DNA from 2 places in the Sinorhizobium mexicanum genome. Region 2 is predicted to be linked to the other one. Evidence: riboswitches for the same ligand, from Rfam matches in the RefSeq annotation. Region 2 holds a riboswitch; the other holds the start of a gene.
What was found. A riboswitch is a leader RNA that binds a small molecule or an ion and turns the genes downstream of it on or off. The one in region 2 is predicted to bind S-adenosylmethionine.
Positions count from the first base shown of each region.

Region 1: it holds a riboswitch for S-adenosylmethionine, as region 2 does, so the genes downstream of both, metA (homoserine O-acetyltransferase MetA) here and FKV68_RS03010 (O-succinylhomoserine sulfhydrylase) in region 2, are expected to answer to the same signal.

Region 1 is NZ_CP041238.1:4,122,404-4,132,466, forward strand. It holds gene FKV68_RS19375 (Y-family DNA polymerase) at 1-491, opposite strand, end outside; gene FKV68_RS33145 (ImuA family protein) at 442-1,389, opposite strand; gene FKV68_RS19380 (metallopeptidase family protein) at 1,556-1,990, shown strand; gene FKV68_RS19385 (Trm112 family protein) at 2,017-2,205, opposite strand; gene FKV68_RS19390 (LON peptidase substrate-binding domain-containing protein) at 2,216-2,896, opposite strand; gene trxA (thioredoxin) at 3,219-4,196, opposite strand; gene FKV68_RS19400 (prolyl-tRNA synthetase associated domain-containing protein) at 4,255-4,764, opposite strand; gene FKV68_RS19405 (hypothetical protein) at 4,763-5,017, shown strand; tRNA gene FKV68_RS19410 (tRNA-Gly) at 5,092-5,166, shown strand; gene FKV68_RS19415 (aldose epimerase family protein) at 5,274-6,290, opposite strand; gene FKV68_RS19420 (vWA domain-containing protein) at 6,576-7,760, opposite strand; gene metA (homoserine O-acetyltransferase MetA) at 7,767-8,693, opposite strand; SAM riboswitch at 8,754-8,831, opposite strand; gene FKV68_RS19430 (AAA family ATPase) at 9,021-9,860, opposite strand; gene FKV68_RS19435 (RidA family protein) at 9,906-10,063, opposite strand, start outside.
Region 2 is NZ_CP041238.1:641,045-651,107, forward strand. It holds gene argF (ornithine carbamoyltransferase) at 1-155, shown strand, start outside; gene FKV68_RS02995 (Hsp33 family molecular chaperone) at 427-1,422, shown strand; gene apaG (Co2+/Mg2+ efflux protein ApaG) at 1,669-2,061, opposite strand; gene FKV68_RS03005 (CDP-alcohol phosphatidyltransferase family protein) at 2,172-2,786, shown strand; gene FKV68_RS03010 (O-succinylhomoserine sulfhydrylase) at 2,897-4,081, opposite strand; SAM riboswitch at 4,126-4,204, opposite strand; gene FKV68_RS03015 (2'-deoxycytidine 5'-triphosphate deaminase) at 4,279-5,376, shown strand; tRNA gene FKV68_RS03020 (tRNA-Gly) at 5,472-5,546, shown strand; gene FKV68_RS03025 (transporter substrate-binding domain-containing protein) at 5,696-6,547, shown strand; gene FKV68_RS03030 (sterol desaturase family protein) at 6,575-7,387, opposite strand; gene FKV68_RS03035 (tellurite resistance TerB family protein) at 7,432-7,842, opposite strand; gene FKV68_RS03040 (thermonuclease family protein) at 7,891-8,709, opposite strand; gene FKV68_RS03045 (S24 family peptidase) at 8,723-9,382, opposite strand; gene FKV68_RS03050 (winged helix-turn-helix transcriptional regulator) at 9,539-10,054, opposite strand; gene FKV68_RS03055 (hypothetical protein) at 10,053-10,063, shown strand, end outside.

The sequences.
Region 1 (10,063 bases), 830 kb from region 2:
AGGGGTGCGAGAACCCGTTCGGCATTCTCTGGCGCGATGACGGCCGCACCGCCATAGCGGGCAACCGCCCAGGAGAGGCCCGCAGAGGAGGAGATCACTGCCCGCGCCTCGACGCCGAGCAGGAAGAGACGCGAAAGCACGTCGTCGACCAGCGCCTTCTCGCCGCCGTGAAGATGGGCGCAGCCGGTGATGTCGAGGAACAGGCCATCCTTTCCGTCGAGCGCAACCAGCGGCGTATAGCGATCGCACCAGTCGGCAAGCCCCTCCAGGAAGGCCCGGTCCGCCGCCGGATCCTCGATGATCACGTCGAGCGACGGACACATGGCGCGGGCCTCCGCCGCCCCTTGGCCTCGCTTCAGGCCTGCCCGTTCGGCAAGCGTGTCGAGCGCGACGAGCCGCATGGCATTGTCGATCTTGGCAGCGAACACGACGGGCGGATGATCAGGACGCCCTTGCGTAAGCCAGGAGGCGCCCCAGCGAATCCGCGCCACTCGATCGGCCGACAGATGCGGAAAATGGATCGACAGAATTCGCTGATTGCCCGTCTGCCTGAGGAGCGACGGACTGCTCGATGGGATAGAAGCGGCGGTCATGGGCATTCCATTCCAGAAAGATATCGGCAGAGGCGTAAGCCCTGCTTTTTTCGACAAGGACGTGAAAGGCTGGATGGCCAATGCTGCCGCAAAGCATCGAGCCATCGGGGAGAGGTCGCTCGCCGGCAAATGCCGGTTTGATCTGAAGTCGGAAAAAGGCGCTGCTTGCCTCTTCCTCGCCCGCCTGCCGGAAGAGAAGAAGAGGCACTCCGTCCGCCCTGGCCCTTACATGCAGGCGCCTGCTCTCGCTCAAGGCGAGACAGTCGGGATTGCCGCGGATTTCCAGAACGACGGCCGCGAAGACCGGTACCGAAAGAGCCGTTTCGGCAACCCAGAGCGCATCCTTGACCGTGCGTATCGAAACGAACAGGAAGCGCTCGATGTCGAGCCCATAGGATTTGAGGCCAGGCGCATAGGGAAACCCGGCCTCGCGAGAGGCAAGCGCCTGGCTGATCCAAAGGACCGGCGCCAGATGACCTTTCTCCTTCTTTCTCCGCTGACAGAGTACCGCAAGCGCCGTCACGAAACCGGCGGCGGCACCCGCATCGCGCGTTTCGACATTGCGGATTTCCGTCATGCCCTCGAGCGGCAGCCCGCCGTCGAGCACGTCATCGAGCGGCGGGACGCCAAGGGGCAGGATCTTGTTGCAGGACGCCTCCTCCCTTTTGCGCCGGAAACCGGCAGGATCGGCCGCCTTGGCTGCGCGCATGATCCCGGGCAGCCGTCGATTTTCAATCTGTGCTATGGTTTCGCGGAGGGAAAGAACGGTTTCCCGCTGCACGGCTTTCTCGGCCATGACGGTCGGCTCCACCAGATGTTCATGTTATGTTCTTATGGATTCCAGAGCCTGCCGCAAGAGTCAACAACCAAGTTTGAGAATTTATTCCTCACTCGGCCTGTGCAGAATTCAACACTCGAAAAACAAAGGAGAAATCGTTATATGAGGGCAACAAGGAGTGCCCATGGCCCGCATTGACCAGACCGATGATTGGCGGGAACGCCACGCACCGACGCTCAGTACATTCGAACTGCTTGCGCTTGAAGCCTATAGCCATCTGCCGGAGGAATTCCGCAAGCTGACGACCGACCTCATGATCGAAGTCGCCGATTTTCCGAGCGACGACGTCTTCGAAGACATGGCGCTTGAAACACCTTTCGACCTGCTTGGCTTGTTCGAGGGCCGCGGCATCGGCGAACGCTTCACCATGGAGACCGGCCAGTTCCCGAACCGGATCACGCTCTATCGCCGCCCGATCCTCGACTACTGGGCGGAAAACGAGGAAACGCTGGGCGATATCATCACCCATGTGCTGATCCATGAGATCGGCCACCATTTCGGCCTTTCCGACGACGACATGGAGCGGATCGAGGCAAGCGTCGAACACGTAGGCGGCTAGTCCCTCACCGACCTTCAACGCGAGCCTCAGTCTTCGATCTTGCGCGCCTCCGACACGAGCATGATCGGAACGCCGTCGCGGATCGGATAGGCGAGACGGGCCTTTTCGGAAACCAGCTCCTGCGCTTCGGCATCGTAGCTCAACCGCCCCTTCGTCAGCGGGCACACGAGCAGTTCGAGGAGCTTCGGGTCGACCTTGCTGGCGTTGATATCCATCGCTTCGCGCTTATTGCAGGATGTTGTCGAGGTCGCCGAAATTGCGGGCAAGCACGATCTCGGTGATCGCGATCAGCGTTTCGGCGCGGGTTTTCAGGTCGGGCGCCTCCAAAAGCGCCTGCTTTTCCGCCGGGCCATAGGGCGACATCATCGCCATCGAATTGACGAGCGTGCGGTTGCTCGCCCGCTCCACGCTTTCCCAATCCGCCTCCAGCTTGTTGGCGTCTAGATAGGCCCGGAAAGCCGCCAGGAGCGCTTCCCGGTCGACGAGGCTCTCGTCGTCCGGACTGTCGAGATCGGTTGCGAAGGGGCCGATGCGGAAGCGACGGTAGCCGCGACAGCCGGCCACCTCGGCGAAGAGTCTATAGCGGCAGACGCCCGTGAGCGAGGTGATGTAGCGCCCGTCGCCGGTTTCCGCAAAGGAGGTGATGCGGCCGATGCAGCCGACCTGGCAAAGCGCCGGCACGGGCGCCGAGTCGATATCGTTGCGTCCCTCGGAGAAGGAGGGCTGGACGATGCCGATCAGCCGGTTTCCGGCGAGCGCGTCATCGAACATCGCAAGGTAGCGCGGTTCGAAGATATTGAGCGGGAGTTGCGCACCTGGAAGCAGGAGCGCGCCCGTCAGCGGAAATACCGGAAGAATCTCCGGCACGTCCTGAGGACCGAGGTAACGCGCATTTCCGACATGCATTCTGGTAGACCTTGCAGATACCGGCTTGCCGCGCCTCATCGCCAGGCACGACCCTCCGATCAAGAAATGGTGCGTCCCTCGAAAATCTCAAGGGAAAAAGACGCGGATCCTGCTGCAGTCTTGCCGCTTAATGCATGTCGCCCGAAAGTGTGCAGCGGTTTCGGGACAACGACATGCAAACGGCAACGACTTAAAGCGCGTCGCCTACAGCACGCGCGTCTTATCCGACGCGCAAAGATCGCTGCAGCACTTTGAATTGCTGCATGTCTTTGTCCTTAAATCGAAGTCGATTTAAGGACGCATGCAGTAGCTCCGACGCGCTTTAAGAGAAAAGAATCGACGAAAGCTTGCGCCGCGCGGCGACCGTCGCCGGATCCTTCGGCCCCCAGACCTCAAAGAAGCCTAGTAGTTCGCGCCGGGCGCCGTCGTCCTCGAAGCTGCGGTCGCGCTTCATGATCAACAGCAGGTGTTCGGCGGCCGCGTTCCGGTCGCCTTCGACATTGCGGATCTTGGCAAGCTTCAGCCGCGCCGCGTGGTCATCCGGATTGAGCGCCAGCTGATGCTCGAGCGCCGTCGGATCACCGAGTTTGCGCGCCTCTTCGATCTGGTCGAGTTTCTTCGAGACGGCGCCGATGGCCGCGTCCTTTGCAAGCTCCTCCGGCAATTCTGAAAGCGCCTGGCGCGCCTCGGCAATCTGTCCGAGCGCAATCATGCAGTCGACCATACCGGCAACAGCGGTCGCATTGTCCGGCTCAGCCTGCAGGACGGCGCCGTAGAGGCCGGCGGCGTTTTCCGCCTCGCCGGCATCGAGCAATGCCTTCGCATCGGTCAGGGCGGCCTCGATCTCGGCCTTGCCATCGCTCACGGCAGGCCCCGCGATCCGGTCGATGAACTGTTTGATCTGGCTTTCGGGAACGGCGCCCATGAAGCCGTCGACCGGACGCCCGCCGACGAAGGCGATGACGGCAGGGATCGACTGGATGCCGAGCTGGCCGGCGATCGAGGGATGGTCGTCGATGTTCATCTTGACGAGCTTCACCCGGCCGGCGGCTTCCGTCACGACCTTTTCGATCACCGGGGTCAATTGCTTGCAGGGTCCGCACCAGGGCGCCCAGAAATCGACGAGAACCGGCTGCTCGCGTGAGGCCTCCAGCACGTCGCGGGAGAAGGTGGCGGTGGTCGTCTCCTTGATCAGATCGCCTGCGGCCGCGGCCTTCGGCGCCGGCTGGCCGCCGAACGAAGCCGAAGCCGTCATCTGGTTGCCGAAAGAACCTGCATAGGGATTGTCGCTACCGCTCATTCTTCTCTCCTCGCGGACTTGCCGTCCGACTTCATGCATCCGCGCCAAAGATCGTATGTCAGGTCGTCACTTTCAAGACAAGCGGCTCGTGCCCTGTCGCTTCCATGAAACGCAGCATGTCCCTCGACGCGATCGAAGTCGTCTGGTCGTTCGAAAGCGGATGGCAGTTGATCGTGTCAAATTCCATCAACGCTTCGTCGAGAATGAACTTCACATTGCCGCCCGTATCGTTGATCGCGCCGAAGGCGGTCACCGCGCCGGGGATGACGCCCAGATATTCCATCAGCTTTTCCGGCTTGCCGAAGGAAACCTTGCTCGCCGCACCGATGATTTGATGGACCGTCTTCAGGTCCACCGTCGCGTGCTCCTCGACCGTCAGCAGGAAATAATTGTCCTTCTTATCCTTCACGAACAGGTTCTTTGTATGTCCGCCGGGAATTTCATCACGCAACGCCACCGATTCGGCGACCGTGAAGACAGGCGCATGGCGTTTCGTCGTGTGTTCGATCCCAAGGTCGTCGAGAAAACGGAACAGGTCCTCCGCGGTCTTCGGCTCAGCCTCGCTCATGCTCAAAATCCTTCCTGCCGTGTCGATTTCCGCCTTGCTTTACGGAGAACAGACGCGCTCCGCAATCTCGGGCGCGGCGATTCTGATCGGCTGGAGCGGTATGCGATCGAAAACCGCTCGCACCCATATCCCACTGCACACTCCTGCCGACATGCATCAGTCGAAAACACCGGCATTTCCGGGCTTTTTGGATTGCCCCGAAAAAATTCTTCGCATTTGCGTCATTTCCCTGTTGCATTTAAAAAAGGCTTAGGCCATATAGCGCCCGTCGCCGCAAGACGGGGCGGCACCACGGTCCACCGACTACCCCCGGACTGAGGATGATGAGCGGGTGTAGCTCAGGGGTAGAGCACAACCTTGCCAAGGTTGGGGTCGGGCGTTCGAATCGCCTCACCCGCTCCAGTTTCCCAACCACTTCATTTTGTTGTTATTCTTGGCTTTTGTCGCCGGAACCATCTGATCTGGCAGACGGCGGGCCGTTCCGTTCTCACCGTTTTGGTCACTCCCCCTCAGCTCTTCATAAACACATAGTCCGTCTCCTGGCGCAGCGTGGCGCCTGGCCTGAGCACCGCCTTCGGGAAACCTTCGTGGTTGATGGCGTCGGGCCAAATCTGCGTTTCGAGGCAGAAGCCGGCGAAGGGGCCGTAATGGCGGCCTTCCAGTCCCGGCACCGGCACATCGAGCTTGAAGCCGGTATAGAGCTGGATCCCGGGCTCGGTCGTCAGCACTTCCAGCGAAATCCCGGAATTGATGCTGCGCGCCAGCGCCACGGAATGTTTGTCCATCCGCTCCGGCGAGAGGCAGAAATTGTGGTCGTAGGCGATCTTCTCGCCTTCGATTTGCCGCCGCAGCGAGGTCATTTCCCTGAGATCGAAGGCCGTGCCGGCAACGGCGCGGATTTCACCGGTCGGGACCTGCCGCTCGTCCGTCGGCAGATAGTGGTCGGCGGCGATCATGATGTCATGGCCGAATACGTCATCGCTGCCGTCGAGATTGAAATAGCTGTGCTGGCAGACATTGGCGAGTGTCGGCGCGTCGGTTTCCGATTCGTAAACGACGTTCAGCACGCCGCCGGGCTTCACCGTGTAGGTGCAGGTGACCGTGCAGTTGCCGGGATAGCCGGCCCGTCCGTCGGGATCGGCGATCCTGAGCGTCACGCGATCCTCTGCAAGGTCGACGACCGTCCAGTTGCGCTTGGCGATGTTGCTGCTGCCGCCATGAAGATGGGTCACGCCCCTTTCGTTGAGCTCGAGCTGATGGCTCTTGCCGTCGAGCGTGAACCGCCCGCCGCCGATGCGGTTGGCGTTACGGCCGGGGGTGGCGCCGAAATAGGACGAATGCGCAGGATAGCTGTCGAAATCCTCGAAACCCAAAACCAGAGGCGGCTGGTGCCCTTCGAGCCGCAGGTCCTGGATGACCGCCCCCCAGGTGATCACCTTCGCCGTCAGGCCGCCGCCCTTGAGCGTGACGCGATGGACCGGTTCACCGGAAGGCAGGCGACCGAAGATTTCCATTTCCGTGCTCATCTAGTCTCCCTCTCACCGGATCAGACGTGGAACCGGAATACCGCACGCGTGCCCCGTCCCGCTCTAAGTCGGCGTCAACCTGCGGCATTTCCGGCGGCGCGGCAACCGGAAAGTCATACTTTTCCTCTGCGTACGTCCCGGCTGCCCCGTCATCCGCTGTCGCGGGCTTCTCCCCGCTTGCCCGGGAGAGGAGATATGCTCCGCCGTCCAAGTGCCTTTTGCTCGCAGGCGGGGGGTCACAGTGAGGGCAGTACCGCCGCGGAAAAACGAGGCGTGGCCGTCAATTTAGCGCGACAATTCCCTCGTCGCCGCCTGCAGGCCGGCGAGCGTCAGCGGGAACATCCGGCCGCCGAAGAGTGCGCGGATCATGGCGATCGACTGGGTATGCCGCCAATGCTCCGCGGGAACCGGATTGAGCCAGATAGAACGCGGGAAATGCGCCGTGATCCGCTGCAGCCAAAGCGCACCCGCCTCGTCGTTCCAGTATTCGACCGAACCGCCCGGATGGCTGATCTCATAGGGGCTCATCGAGGCGTCGCCGACGAAGATCGCGCGGTAGTCGCCGCCGAAGGTGCGCAAGAGTTCCGCCGTGCGGGTGACATCGGCGCGCCGGCGGCGATTGTCCTTCCACAGGCCCTCATAGACGCAATTGTGGAAGTAGAAATAATCCATGTGCCGGAATTCGCTGCGCACGGCCGAGAAGAGTTCTTCCACGACGCGGATATGATCGTCCATCGATCCGCCGACGTCGAAGAACATCAGGAGCTTGACCGCGTTGCGCCGCTCCGGCCGCGTCACCACGTCGAGATAGCCATGCTCGGCGGTCGAGCGGATCGTGCCGGAAAGGTCGAGCTCCTCGGCAGCGCCCTCACGCACCCAGCGCCTGAGCCGCTTCAGCGCCGCCTTGATGTTGCGCGTGCCGAGCTCGACGGTGTCGTCATAGTCCCTGAATTCGCGTCGATCCCAGACCTTTGCCGCGCGCCGGTGACGCGAGCCCTCCTGGCCGATCCTCACCCCTTCCGGATTGTAGCCATAGGCGCCGAACGGCGAGGTGCCGGCGGTGCCGATCCATTTCGAGCCGCCTTGGTGGCGGCCGGTCTGCTCGGCAAGCCGCTGGCGCAGCGTTTCCATCAGCTTGTCGAAGCCGCCGAGCGCCTCGACGAGCTTCTTCTCCTCCTCGGTCAGGTATTTCTCGGCAAGCTTTTTCAGCCATTCCTCGGGAATGGCTGCTTCACCAAAGGCCTCCGATGGGGAGACCGCTTCCAGGCCGGCGAAACATTGCCGGAACACCCTGTCGAACCGGTCGATGTGGCGCTCGTCCTTCACCAGCGCCGCACGGGCGAGGAAATAGAAGGCCTCGACGTCGAAGGTCGCGATCCCCGTCTCCATTCCCTCGATCAGCGACAGGAATTCCCGGAGCGTCACCGGGACTTTCGCGGCCTTCAATTCGAGGAAGAAGGGGATGAACATTGGGGCTCAATGGTCTCCGGCGCCAATCTTTTCGAGCTCGTAGGGTGTCGTCTGGTATATTTCGTTGATCCAGTTGCCGAAGAAGAGATGCGCGTGGCTGCGCCAGCGGTTCTGCGGCGGCAGGTCCGCGTCATTGTGCGGGAAATAGTCGTGCGGCAGCTTGATCGGCACGCCGGCGTCCACATCGCGGAAATATTCGTCCGACAAGGAGGTCGAATCATACTCCACGTGGTTGAACATGTAGAGCCGGTTGCCTTTCTTTTCGTGCACGAGGCAGATGCCCATTTCCTTCGATTCCATCAGGACTTCGAGCTCCGGCACGCGGTCGATGTCGGCGCGGCGCACCTCGGTCCAGCGTGAAACGGGGACGGCAAAGTCGTCGGAAAAGCCGTTCAGATAGACCGAGGACGGTTTCAGGTTCTGATGGCGGTAGACGCCGAAGGCCTTTTCCTTGAGCGGATATTTCGGAACGCCGTGGAAATGGTAGATCGCCGCCATCGCGCCCCAGCAGACGTTCAGCGTCGAATGCACGTTCGTCGCCGTCCAGTCGAAGATGCGCTGCAGCTCCTTCCAGTAGGTGACGTCCTCGTATTCGAGCGTCTCGACCGGCGCGCCGGTGATGATGAAACCGTCGAACTTGCGGCCCTTCACTTCTTCCCAGGTTTCATAGAAGGCGAGCAGGTGATCCTCGGAGGTGTTCTTCGCCCGGTGACCGCCAACCCTCACGAGCGACAGTTCGACCTGCAGCGGAGAGGCGCCGATGAGCCGCGCCATTTGGATCTCGGTCTTGATCTTGTTCGGCATGAGGTTCAGGAGCCCGATCTGAAGCGGGCGGATATCCTGACGGATCGCCACGGTCTCGGTCATCACCCGCACGCCCTCATGCACGAGGGTTTCGAAGGCGGGCAGCGTATCGGGAATCTTGATGGGCATGGGTCCACTCGATCAATACAAAAAAACCGGCGGCGAGATGATCGCGACCGGTCCTTGGAAATCCATTTTTCCTCGGCCCTTTAGCGATTTCTTTAACGTGGCTGCAAGCCGGCCGGCCAAATCACCACGGTCCATTTGATAGCGCGCCGCGGGCCGCGCGGTCAACGAAAAACGATTCGCCGGCGGCCCTCTCATCCAGCCTGCCGGCCACGTTCTCCCCGCCAGCGGGGCGAAGGAGACACGCGGCGCCCGCTTAAGGCCCCTCGCCACGCTTGCGGGGAGGGGGCTAGTCCTCGGGTTAAACCCGAGGAGAGGAGCAATGCGGCCTCACCCGTCGCGGCGCGCCATGAAGGCCAGGCGCTCGAAGAGATGCACATCCTGCTCGTTCTTCAACAGCGCCCCGTGCAGCTTCGGCAGCATCGATTTCGGGTCGGCGCGCAGGTCCGCCGGATCGATCTCGTCGGCAACCAGCAGCCGGATCCAGTCGAGCGCCTCGGAGGTCGAGGGTTTCTTCTTCAAGCCCGGCACCTCGCGGATGCCGTAGAAGGTGGTGAGCGCCGCCGAAAGCAGCGTCTTGCGGATGCCCGGATAGTGCACTTCGACGATGCGGGCGAGCGTTTCGGCATCGGGGAAGCGGATATAATGGAAGAAGCAGCGGCGCAGAAAGGCGTCCGGCAGTTCCTTCTCGTTGTTGGAGGTGATGATGACGATCGGCCGCTGCCGCGCGTGGATCGTTTCGCCGGTCTCGTAGACGTGGAACTCCATCCGGTCGAGTTCCTGCAGGAGGTCGTTCGGGAACTCGATGTCCGCCTTGTCGATCTCGTCGATCAGCAGAACGGCTTTCCGCGACGCCTCGAAAGCCTGCCAGAGCTTGCCCTTGCGAATATAGTTCTTCACGTCATTGACGCGAAGATCGCCAAGCTGGCTGTCGCGCAGCCGCGAGACGGCATCGTATTCGTAAAGACCCTGCTGTGCCTTGGTCGTCGACTTGACATTCCACTCGATGAGCTCGAGACCGAGGGCCGCAGCGATCTGGCGTGCCAGCTCGGTCTTGCCGGTGCCGGGCTCGCCCTTGACCAGAAGCGGACGCTCCAGCCGAATCGCCGCGTTGACGGCGATCATCAGGTCCTTGTCGGCGATATAGTCGGCCGTGCCTTCGAACTGCATGGGCGTCTCTTCGATCTCTCTACGCTGAGCTGGAGACGACGGGCTTCACCCGCGAAATGCCGTAACCTCGATCTCGATCAGCATTTCCGGGCGGATGAGATCGCAGACGATCATCGTCGCCGCCGGGCGGATCTCGCCGAACATTTCGCCGAAGATCGGAAAGACCCGGTCGGCAAAGCTGGCGTCGGTGACGTAGTAATGGT
Region 2 (10,063 bases):
CGGACGCGCTGTTCATGCACTGCCTGCCGGCGCACCGCGGGGAAGAGGTGACGGACGAGGTCATTGACGGCCCGCAATCGGTCGTTTTCGACGAGGCGGAAAATCGGCTGCACGCACAGAAATCGATCCTTGCCTGGTGCATGGGTATCGTCTGAGGAAGCAGCAGCGATCCTGGAAACCGAGACTGCTATTGAATTTACCGAGCTGAAACACAATTTAGGCGGCAAGCGGGCGGCTTCGGTTCTGTTGCCGGGTGGTGGCCGCCATCAGCCATTGTGCATTGCGGGCGCGTGCTGCGCACCGCCGGAATGCACATGCCTTCTGGACAAATTCGATCGCGACAAGATCAAATGAGATGGCGGGCAGGCTGCGCCGGGGATATCGATGTCCCCACGCAGCTTTCGCCTGCGATGCAAGGAGCAAGATATGACAGAAACAGCACGGGGGCTTGGCGAATTCGATTTTGCCGGTGACGACCATGTCGTGCCTTTCCACGTTGAGGGGCTCGATGTGCGCGGGCGCGCCGTGCAGCTCGGGCCGATGCTCGATGCCATTCTGGAGCGGCATAATTATCCGCTGCCGGTGGCGCGTCTGGTTGCAGAGACAGTGGTGCTGACGGTACTGCTCGGCACGTCGCTGAAGTTCGAGGGCAAGCTGATCGTTCAGACGCAGGGCGATGGCCCAGTCGATCTCGTGGTCGCGGACTTTTCGACCCCGGATCGGGTCCGCGCCTATGCTCGCTACAGCCAGGAAGCCCTGGCCACAGCCGAGCAGGATGGACGCACAGAGCCCCATGAACTCCTCGGCAAGGGGGTTCTTGCCTTCACCATCGACCAGGGCGCTCACATGCAGCGCTACCAGGGTATTGTCGAACTCGACGGTGCAACGCTCGAGGAAATCGCCGGCGCTTATTTCCGCCAGTCGGAGCAGATCCCGACCAAGGTGCGCCTTGGTGTCGCCGAGCTTCTCGATCGCGACGAGAACGGAAAGCCTCGGCACCGCTGGCGCGCTGGTGGCATGGTTGCCCAGTTCCTGCCGGATGCCCCGGAACGCATGCGCCAGCCAGACCTTCCGGGCGGCGATGGCGAGGAAGGCGAAGCTCTCGAGCTCTTCACGGAGGATGATCTCTGGTCGGAAGCCAAGGTGATGGTCGAGACGATCGACACCGACGAACTGACCGATCCGACCGTCGGAACGGAAAGGCTGCTCTACCGGCTGTTCCACGAGCGCGGGGTTCGTGTCTACCAGCCGCAAGCGGTCTACGATCGCTGCAGCTGTTCGCGCGAGAAGATCCGGGGCGTATTGGCCGGGCTCGACCGCGAAGATATCGAGAACAGCATCGAGGACGGGGTGATCAAGGTGACGTGCGAGTTCTGCTCCACCACCTATCGTTTTGAGGCGAGCGAAGTGCGCCCCCAGTGAGGCGGCTCGACTGATGCTTCCTGATCGATGCTGCTGCACGTCTCCTTAAATCGACTTACAGCGCCGTGCGTCCTCAGGACGCACGGCGCTGTAAGTCTTTGAATCTACGCATCGTGCTTTCCGAAAATCGATTCCGATTTTCGGGCCGTTGCGCTAAACTTAAGGACAAAGACATGCAGCAATTCAGAGTGCTGCAGCGGCCTTGGCGCGTCCGATAAAGGCGCGCGGCGCTGCAGGGCCGCACCCTCAGTTCAGGGTGCGGACCAGCCCGGGCGAATCGAGCGAGAAGGCGGGGATAGCGACATTGAAGGTCTCGCCGTCCTCGGCTTCCATGCTGTAGTGGCCGAACATGACGCCCGAGGGTGTATCCAGCGGGCAGCCGGAGGAATATTCGTAGGTGTCGCCGGGGTTGAGCAGAGGCTGCTCGCCGATCACGCCGGGACCACTCACTTCGTCCACCTGGCCGTTTTCGTCGGTGATGTGCCAGTAACGGGTCATCAGGCGAACCGTGATGCCGGAATGGTTCGATATGACGATGCGATAGCCCCAGACATAGCGGCTATCGTCCGGATCCGACTGTTCTTCCAGATAGTACGGTTCCACCGTGACTTCGATATCGCGAGTCAGGGCACGATACATGTGCAACACCCTATGCCAAATCTATTCAGCTATTCTACTGCAATATGGTTTCGGCAAGAATAACAGCAAGATTGCATGAGTCCCATTCAAATTAGACGGAGCCGAGATCCATGCTCGATGGTGCGGTGCGCAGGCGGCTTGATCCGCTTCTTGACCGGCTGGGCGTCGCTCTTGTCAGGCGCGGCGTAAAGGCTGACACCGTCACGATTTTCGGTCTTGGCCTCGGACTGGCGGCTGCCGGCCTCATCGCATATCGGCTCTTTCTCGCCGGCGCGGGCATGATCCTGCTCAGCCGGCTGTGCGACGGTCTCGACGGAGCCGTGGCGCGCGCCAGCCGCGGCACGGATTTCGGCGGGTTTCTCGATATCGTCCTCGACTTCGCCTTCTATGGCGCAATCCCGCTCGCCTTCATCATTTCTGATCCAGCTGCAAACGGCCTTGCCGGCGCCTTTCTGCTTTTCTCCTTTTATGTCAACGGATCGAGCTTTCTCGCCTATGCGATCATGGCCGAAAAGCGTGCGATGACGACCAGCGTGCGCGGAGCAAAGTCGCTCTATTTCACGACCGGGCTCGCCGAGGGGACCGAGACCATCGTAGTTTTCCTCGCCTTCTGCCTGTTTCCCGGGTGGTTCCCGCCTCTTGCGGCAGTGTTCGCGGTCGTCTGCCTCTACACAGCCATATCGCGGATCGTTCTTGCCCGCCTCAGCTTCCTTGAGCAGCAATAAAGAAACCGCCCGCGTATCCACGGGCGGCATCAGCTAGAGCAATTCCAGGAAAAGTGTGTAGCGGTTTTCCGTCCGGAATTGCGTAGTTTCCGCTAGAAGCAGCGGTTCGATCAGGCCTTCACGCTCTTCAACGCGCGGGCGAAATCCTCGACAAGATCCTCGCTGTCCTCGATGCCGGCGGAGAAGCGCACGGTGCCGGCGGAAATGCCGAGCTCGGCACGCGCTTCCTCCGTCAGGTTCTTGTGCGTTGTCGTCGCCGGATGGGTGATCAGGCTCTTGGAATCGCCGAGATTGTTGGAGATCCGGACGATTTCCAATGCGTTCTGAAGCGCGAACGCCGCCTCCTTGCCGCCCTTCAGTTCGAACGCCACCAGCGTCGAGCCACCACTCATCTGCTTGGCGATGATATCCGCCTGCGGATGGTCCTCGCGGCCGGGATAGATGACGCGGCCGACCTGCGGCTGCTCGGCGAGGAAGTCGGCGATCCGGCCGGCGCTTTCTGTCTGCTGCTTCACGCGCAAAGGAAGCGTCTCGACACCCTTGAGCAATGTCCAGGCGTTGAACGGCGACATGGCCGGGCCTGTATGGCGGAAATAATCGTGGAGGTTTTCGTCGATCCATTCCTTGCTGGAAAGCACGACGCCACCGAGGCAGCGGCCCTGGCCGTCGATGTGCTTGGTGGCGGAGTAGACGACGACATGGGCGCCGAGTTCGAGCGGCTTCTGGAAGAGGGGGGTTGCGAACACATTGTCGACGACCAGCTTGGCGCCGATCTGATCGGCGAGCTTGGCGACGCCTGCGATGTCGATCACTTCGAGCGTCGGATTGGTCGGGCTCTCCAGGAAGAAGACCTTGGTGTTCGGGCGAACCGCCTTCTCCCAGTTTGCGAGATCGCGGCCGTCGACGAGCGTGCATTCGACACCGTATTTCGGCGCAAGGGTCTCCACGACCCAGCGGCACGAACCGAAAAGCGCGCGGGCGGCGACGATGTGATCGCCCGCCTTAACCTGGCAGAGGATCGCCGAGGCAACGGCCGCCATGCCGGAGGCGGTGGCTCGGGCGTCTTCGGCCCCTTCGAGCATGCACATGCGCTTCTCGAACATGTCGTTGGTCGGACTGCCGTAGCGTGCATAGATGAAGCCGTCGGTCTCGCCCTTGAAGCGGGCTTCCGCCGCTTCGGACGTTTCATAGACGAAACCCTGTGTCAGAAAGATCGCTTCGGAGGTTTCGCCATATTGCGAACGGAGGGTACCACCGTGGACGAGTTGGGTTGCCGGGCGCCAGGTCTTGCTCATGCGACAATCACTTTCAAAACAAAAAAACCGGCCGCGAAAACGGGCCGGTTTGACACCCGGCCATTTTAGCTACTTGTTTAACGTGGCTGCAAGCCGACCGGCCAAATCACCACGGGATAAAGCTCCAATACTGCCTGGCCGTGCTTGCGTCAATTCCCGGAGTTTGGTTTTGTCTGGCAACTGGAATGGGGATCGGTATGGCTCGCGAGACAGGGATTTTGGCCGACCGCGCAATTGCCGCGCTGTTTGCCACGGGGCGCTTGAAAAGCGAGAGACCGCTGGATGAGAACCAGATCCAGCCGGCGAGCCTCGATCTGCGCCTCGGTGCCAAGGCGTTTCGCGTCCGGGCGAGCTTCATGCCCGGGCCCGCGCATCTTGTCGCCGACAAGCTCGATCGCCTGAAACTGCATGTCATTGATCTCACCGATGGCGCGGTGCTGGAGACCGGCTGCGTCTACGTCGTGCCGCTGATGGAGAGCCTGGCACTGCCGGAAAACATGTCGGCCTCCGCCAATCCGAAGAGCTCGACCGGCCGCCTCGATATATTCACGCGCGTCATCACCGACAGGGCGCAGGAGTTCGACAAGATCCCCGCCGGCTACAGTGGCCCGCTCTATCTGGAAATCAGCCCGCGCACTTTTCCGATCGTCGTCAGGCGCGGCTCGCGCCTGTCGCAGATCCGCTTCCGCGTCGGCCATTCCGTTCTCTCGGAACAGGAACTGCTGGCGCTGCACGAAAGCGATGTCCTCGTCGCCAGCGAGCGGCCCAACGTCACCGGCGGCGGCATTGCGCTCTCGATCGACCTCAAGGGCACCGGTCCGGACGGCCTGATCGGTTACCGCGGAAAGCACCACACCTCGGTGGTCGATGTCGACAAGAAGGCGGAGCACCCGGTCTTCGACTTCTGGGAGCCGCTTTACAGCCGGGGCCGCGATGATCTGATCCTCGATCCGGACGAGTTCTATATCCTCGTCTCGCGCGAGGCGGTGCATGTTCCGCCGCTCTACGCGGCCGAAATGACGCCCTTCGATCCTCTGGTTGGCGAGTTCCGCGTTCACTATGCCGGCTTTTTTGATCCGGGCTTCGGGCACGCGTCGGCCGGGGGCAGCGGCAGCCGGGCGGTGCTGGAGGTCCGCAGCCACGAAGTGCCGTTCATCCTGGAGCACGGCCAGATCGTCGGCCGCCTGGTCTACGAGCACATGATGGAGCGGCCGGAGGGGCTCTACGGACTCGATCTTGGCTCGAACTATCAGGCGCAAGGCCTGAAGCTTTCCAAGCATTTTCGTGCCGAGTAAGCCCAGTTGCAGTGACCTTTTGTGCGTTTCATGGGACGCAATACGCTGTAGACGCTTGACAGATCGCGGCCGTTGATGAAATTTCCGCTTCTGTCGCGGGTGTAGTTCAGTGGTAGAACGCCAGCTTCCCAAGCTTGATGTCGTCGGTTCGATCCCGATCACCCGCTCCACTTTTCCTGTGCCTTCCAACGATATGATGGAAATTCCGAGGAGGCTCGTCTCGTTGAGGTTCCTGTAGCCAGTCGGGCAACATCTCGATAATCTTTGGAAAACCAAACCGAATCCGCGTGTTGGCCGCGGCTCCAAGTATCGGATCGTAATGACGCGTGCTCTCAGTCTACGTATTTGCGGGATCCTCGCGCTCTGCGCCTTCCTCATCGCCGAACCGGCGCTTGCGCAACCGCGGGATCTGCCCCTCCTTTTCGACGCCCGCGAACGCATCGCCCGACCGGACCTGACCGGACTTGCACGGCTTCGCTTTTTGACGACGGTCGATTTTCCTCCGTTCAATTTCATCGACCAATCGGGCAAGCTTTCGGGTTTCCATGTCGACCTCGCGCGCGAAATCTGCCGCGAGCTTGAGATCGAGGACAAATGCCAGATTCAGGCGGTGACCTACGCCGAACTGATCCCGGCGCTCGAACAAGGCCAGGGCGAGGCCGTCGTCGCGGGCATTGCGGTTCGCCCCGAGCTGCGCCAGCGTTTTGCCTTCTCCAGGGCCTTCATGCAGATGCCGGCTCGTTTCGCTGTCAACACGAAGGCCGAAGATCCGGTGGCAAACGTGGCTGGGCTCGAAGGCAAGCCCGTGGGCGTCCTGTCCGGCACCACCCACGAGGCCATGCTCAAAGCCTTTTTTCCGAAGGTCGAGCCCAAGACCTTTCCAGACCGGGATGCAATGCTCTCAGCTTTGCGACAGGGCTCGGTTGCGGCCGTCTTCTCTGATGGCATGCAACTCTCTTTCTGGGTTTCGGCGAGCGTCGCTGGAGGATGTTGTGCCTTGCTCGATGGGGCCTATTTCTCGCAGCATTTTCTGGGGGAAGGTTTGACGATCATGAACCGCAAGGCCGAGCCGGCATTGACCCAGGCGATCGATCACGCCTTGCTGGCGCTGTCGCGCAGCGGCAGGCTCGACGAGATCTATCTTCGCTATTTCCCAAACGGTATCTATTGACCGAAGTCGAGCCGTGTCCGGCTCACGCTATCCACGCCGGAAGGGCAGCATCAGCGACCAGACGAGTTTGGTCGGCGCCTCACGCCCATAAGCCTTGAGGCCCGTCTCGATAGCATCGTCGCCGCTTGCCGATTGTGCCACATAGGTGGAGAACAGCCGGTCCCAGATGGAAAGGTTGAAGCCGTAGTTGGAATCCGTCTCGACCCTCTCGACGGAGTGGTGGATGCGGTGCATGTCCGGCGTGACGATGAAGCGCCGCAGCCGCCGCTCGATCTTGGGCCGCAGCCGCAGATTGGCGTGGTTGAACATGGCGCCGGCGTTGAGCACGATTTCGAAGAGCAGCACGGACAGCCCGGGGGCGCCAAGCGCGACAATGATCGCCGCCTTCCACACCATCGACAGCAGAATCTCTAAGGGGTGGAAGCGGAGCGCGGTCGTCAGGTCGACGCCAGGATCGGCATGGTGGACGCGATGGATGCGCCAGAGGATCGGCAGCTTGTGGGAGATGACGTGCTCCAACCAGACGGCAAAGTCCAGTGCGACGAAGGCGATGAGGCCGGAAAGCAGCGCTGGGACGCCCAATGCGGGCAGTGCCCCGTATCCGCGTGCGTCGGCCCAGAGCGCAACGCCCGTGGCTGCGGCCGGAAAGACGATGCGCAGGAACAGCGAAGAGAGAAGGAGGATCGAAAGGTTCGTCGCCCAACGACGGGCCTTCAACGCTTTCATGAGCTCCGGTCGCTCCAGACGCGGATGAGAGAGTTCGAGAAGCGCGAGGAGGGCGAAGGCAGTCCCGAAGGCGATGAGGCGCCAGAGCGGTTCCGCAACACCGTAAAACAGCATTCGTTCAGACCTTGTTGACGCGCCCGGCGATTCCGTAAGAGAACTTACTTCCGGAAGCGTGCGATCGCGCCGCGTTCGATGCCCGCGCAGGTCAGTTTGTCGAGGCCCAGCCGGTCGCGCAGCAATTGCAGGAGCCGGATCTCCTCGTTGCGAATACGCTGATCAGCAGCAGCAAGCTCCACGGCGAGCGCATACGCGGTGTCATAAAGCCGTTGCGGCAGCGCTTCGCGGATCATTTCAAGGACGATGTCGAGGCCCTCCGGCGCGGCGAGCTGGGCCGAGCACTCGCGACCAATGTCGATCAGCCGGTTCTCATCGAAACCCTCGAAGGCGGGCAGAAACTTTACGAGCTCGCCGATGCGGGCAAATTCGTCGTCGGTCATGTGCCGATCGACAGCGGACATCATCACCATGACATAGATGAAGGCTTCGTGCTGGCTGAGGCTTGTAGGCATTTGTCCGGTCTCCTCTGACGGAGGGCAGTTAGGAATTTCGCGTGGGGCTTACAAGTCCGGTGTCGGTATTGTCGCCACCGGTGGTTCATCGATCGTGAGCGGCGCGCGGCTCAGGTCGCGCGGGTCGTTGCCGTAGAAGCCGAGCTTTGCGCTTCGGGCGGCTTCGGCTTTGACCTCAAGCGAGGTGCCGGGCAGCGGTGTCGCCCAACCGTTGCTGACCAGCCATTCCGCCGGGTTCTCGTTTCCGACCTTGCAGGCCGTCGTCACGGTTTTCTCGGAATTCTCTTCGGGCTGATCGCAGACGAGCGCCCGCGCCCTCAGGAAGTTACGAAAGGCGGTGCGCGCGACCATGCCGCAGGGCCAACTGCGGCCGTTGCCCTCGCAGGTTTTCTCGGCATCTTCCGGTTCGATATCCTTGAGCTGAACGGTCGTGTCGCCCGAGCGGATCAATCCGGCGGCAAGCGCGACCGGGCGCCGGAAGATCATCGTGGCCGTAGCCGGCTTTTCCTTCGGTTCGGAGAGCGGCGGTCGCGGTGCAATGCGCTCGAGCGGTTGTGCGAGCCCGTCCTGCGGCACGGCAAAAAGCTGCGGTTCGATCGTCCGTGCCGGCAGTCGGTCGACCTTTCCGGCGCCCGCCTTCTGCTCAGGTACTGCTTGCGACTTGGATACTGCTTGCGGCGGTGGGGCGGCGGGCATCTCCGCCGGCGGGTCCGGGGCTTCGATCGTTGCCACATCCGGCGTTTCGAGGGGAAAATCCGCTCCGCCACTTTCCTGGCCGCGGATTGCGACGACACCGGCCCAGAGAATACCGGCGTAAAGCAGCAGGGCGACAAGCCCGCCAGCGATTGTGAACGACTGCTGCCGCATCAGGAAAGATATCCTACTGGCTGGCCCAGATGATCCGGGCGATCCACTCCACGTCTGACATTTCGAAATTGCGGTTCGGGTGATCCGGGTTGAGCGACAACAGTTCGATGCCGCTTGACGTTTGCCGTGACAATACTTTCGCCATCACCTCGCCCTCGCAGGTCTTGACAACGACACGGTCACCGCGCCGCGCCTGTGCGGTCGGATCGACAATCAGAATATCACCGTCGCGATAGAGCGGCAGCATGCTATCGCCCTGGATTTCCAGAGCGTAGATGCCAGAGCGGCGCTCAAGCACTGCAGGAAAGTCGACGACGTCCCAGCCTTGACCGGCGGGGAAGCCGCCGTCATCGAAGAAGCCGCCGGCGCCGGCCTGCGCGAAGCCAATGAGCGGGATGTCGGCCGATTGCTCCCGCTCGTCCGCCGGCGCGCCCTTTCCCGCTGCAGGGCGCATGAGGGCCATGAACTGGTCGAGGGAGGAACCGGTTGCCTCTAGGATTTTCGAGATCGATTCCGTCGAGGGCCAGCGGTCGCGACCGTCGGCGGATTGGCGCTTCGACTTGTTGAAGGACGTCGGATCGAGGCCGGCGCGGCGCGCCAGGCCGGACGGCGACAGCCGATGGCGCTCGGCCAGCGCGTCAATGGCGCGCCAGATGCTGTCGTGTGAAAGCATTCGATCCACTCCGGAACGGCGGACGCCATTCCTTCTGCCTGTCGTTTCAGATTAGCGAAGCAGGCAGTGGCCGTAAAGAATGCGAAGGAAAATAGTCCTTTGTCGGCTACAGCGCCGCGCGTCTTATCAGACGCTGTGGGACTTTAATTGCTGCGGTCAGGCGAGCTCCCGCTCCTTTGCCTTCCTTTCCATGACCTGCTCATAGGCCACCTGCAGCGTCTGCCGCACCGTGGGGCGATCCGCGACGGCGGGCGGGGCGCCGAGATGTTCGACCCGCAGTTCGTCCATGAACCGCTCCCAGAGTTCCGGCCCGCCTTCCTCCATCAGCTGCGCGCGGATGCTCAGCTCTTCGCTGACCGGCAGATAACGCCGGCCCCAGGCTCCGAGATGTGCCATGATAGGCACCAATGCGATCGTCATCTCGGTGAGGCTGTAGATCGCCTTCTGCTTGTGGCTGGGATCGTCCCTCTTCGTCAGCATGCCCATTTCCACCAGCGTCTTCAGCCGATCGGCGAGAATGTTGGAGGAAATGCCCTCCTGCGAGCGCAGGAGTTCGCGGAAATGCCGTTTGCCGCCGAAAATCATGTCCCGGATGATCAGCAGACTCCATTTGTCACCGAAGACTTCGAGCGAGAGATTGATCGGGCAACCGGAGCGATGGTCGTCTGTCATGCTGGCCCC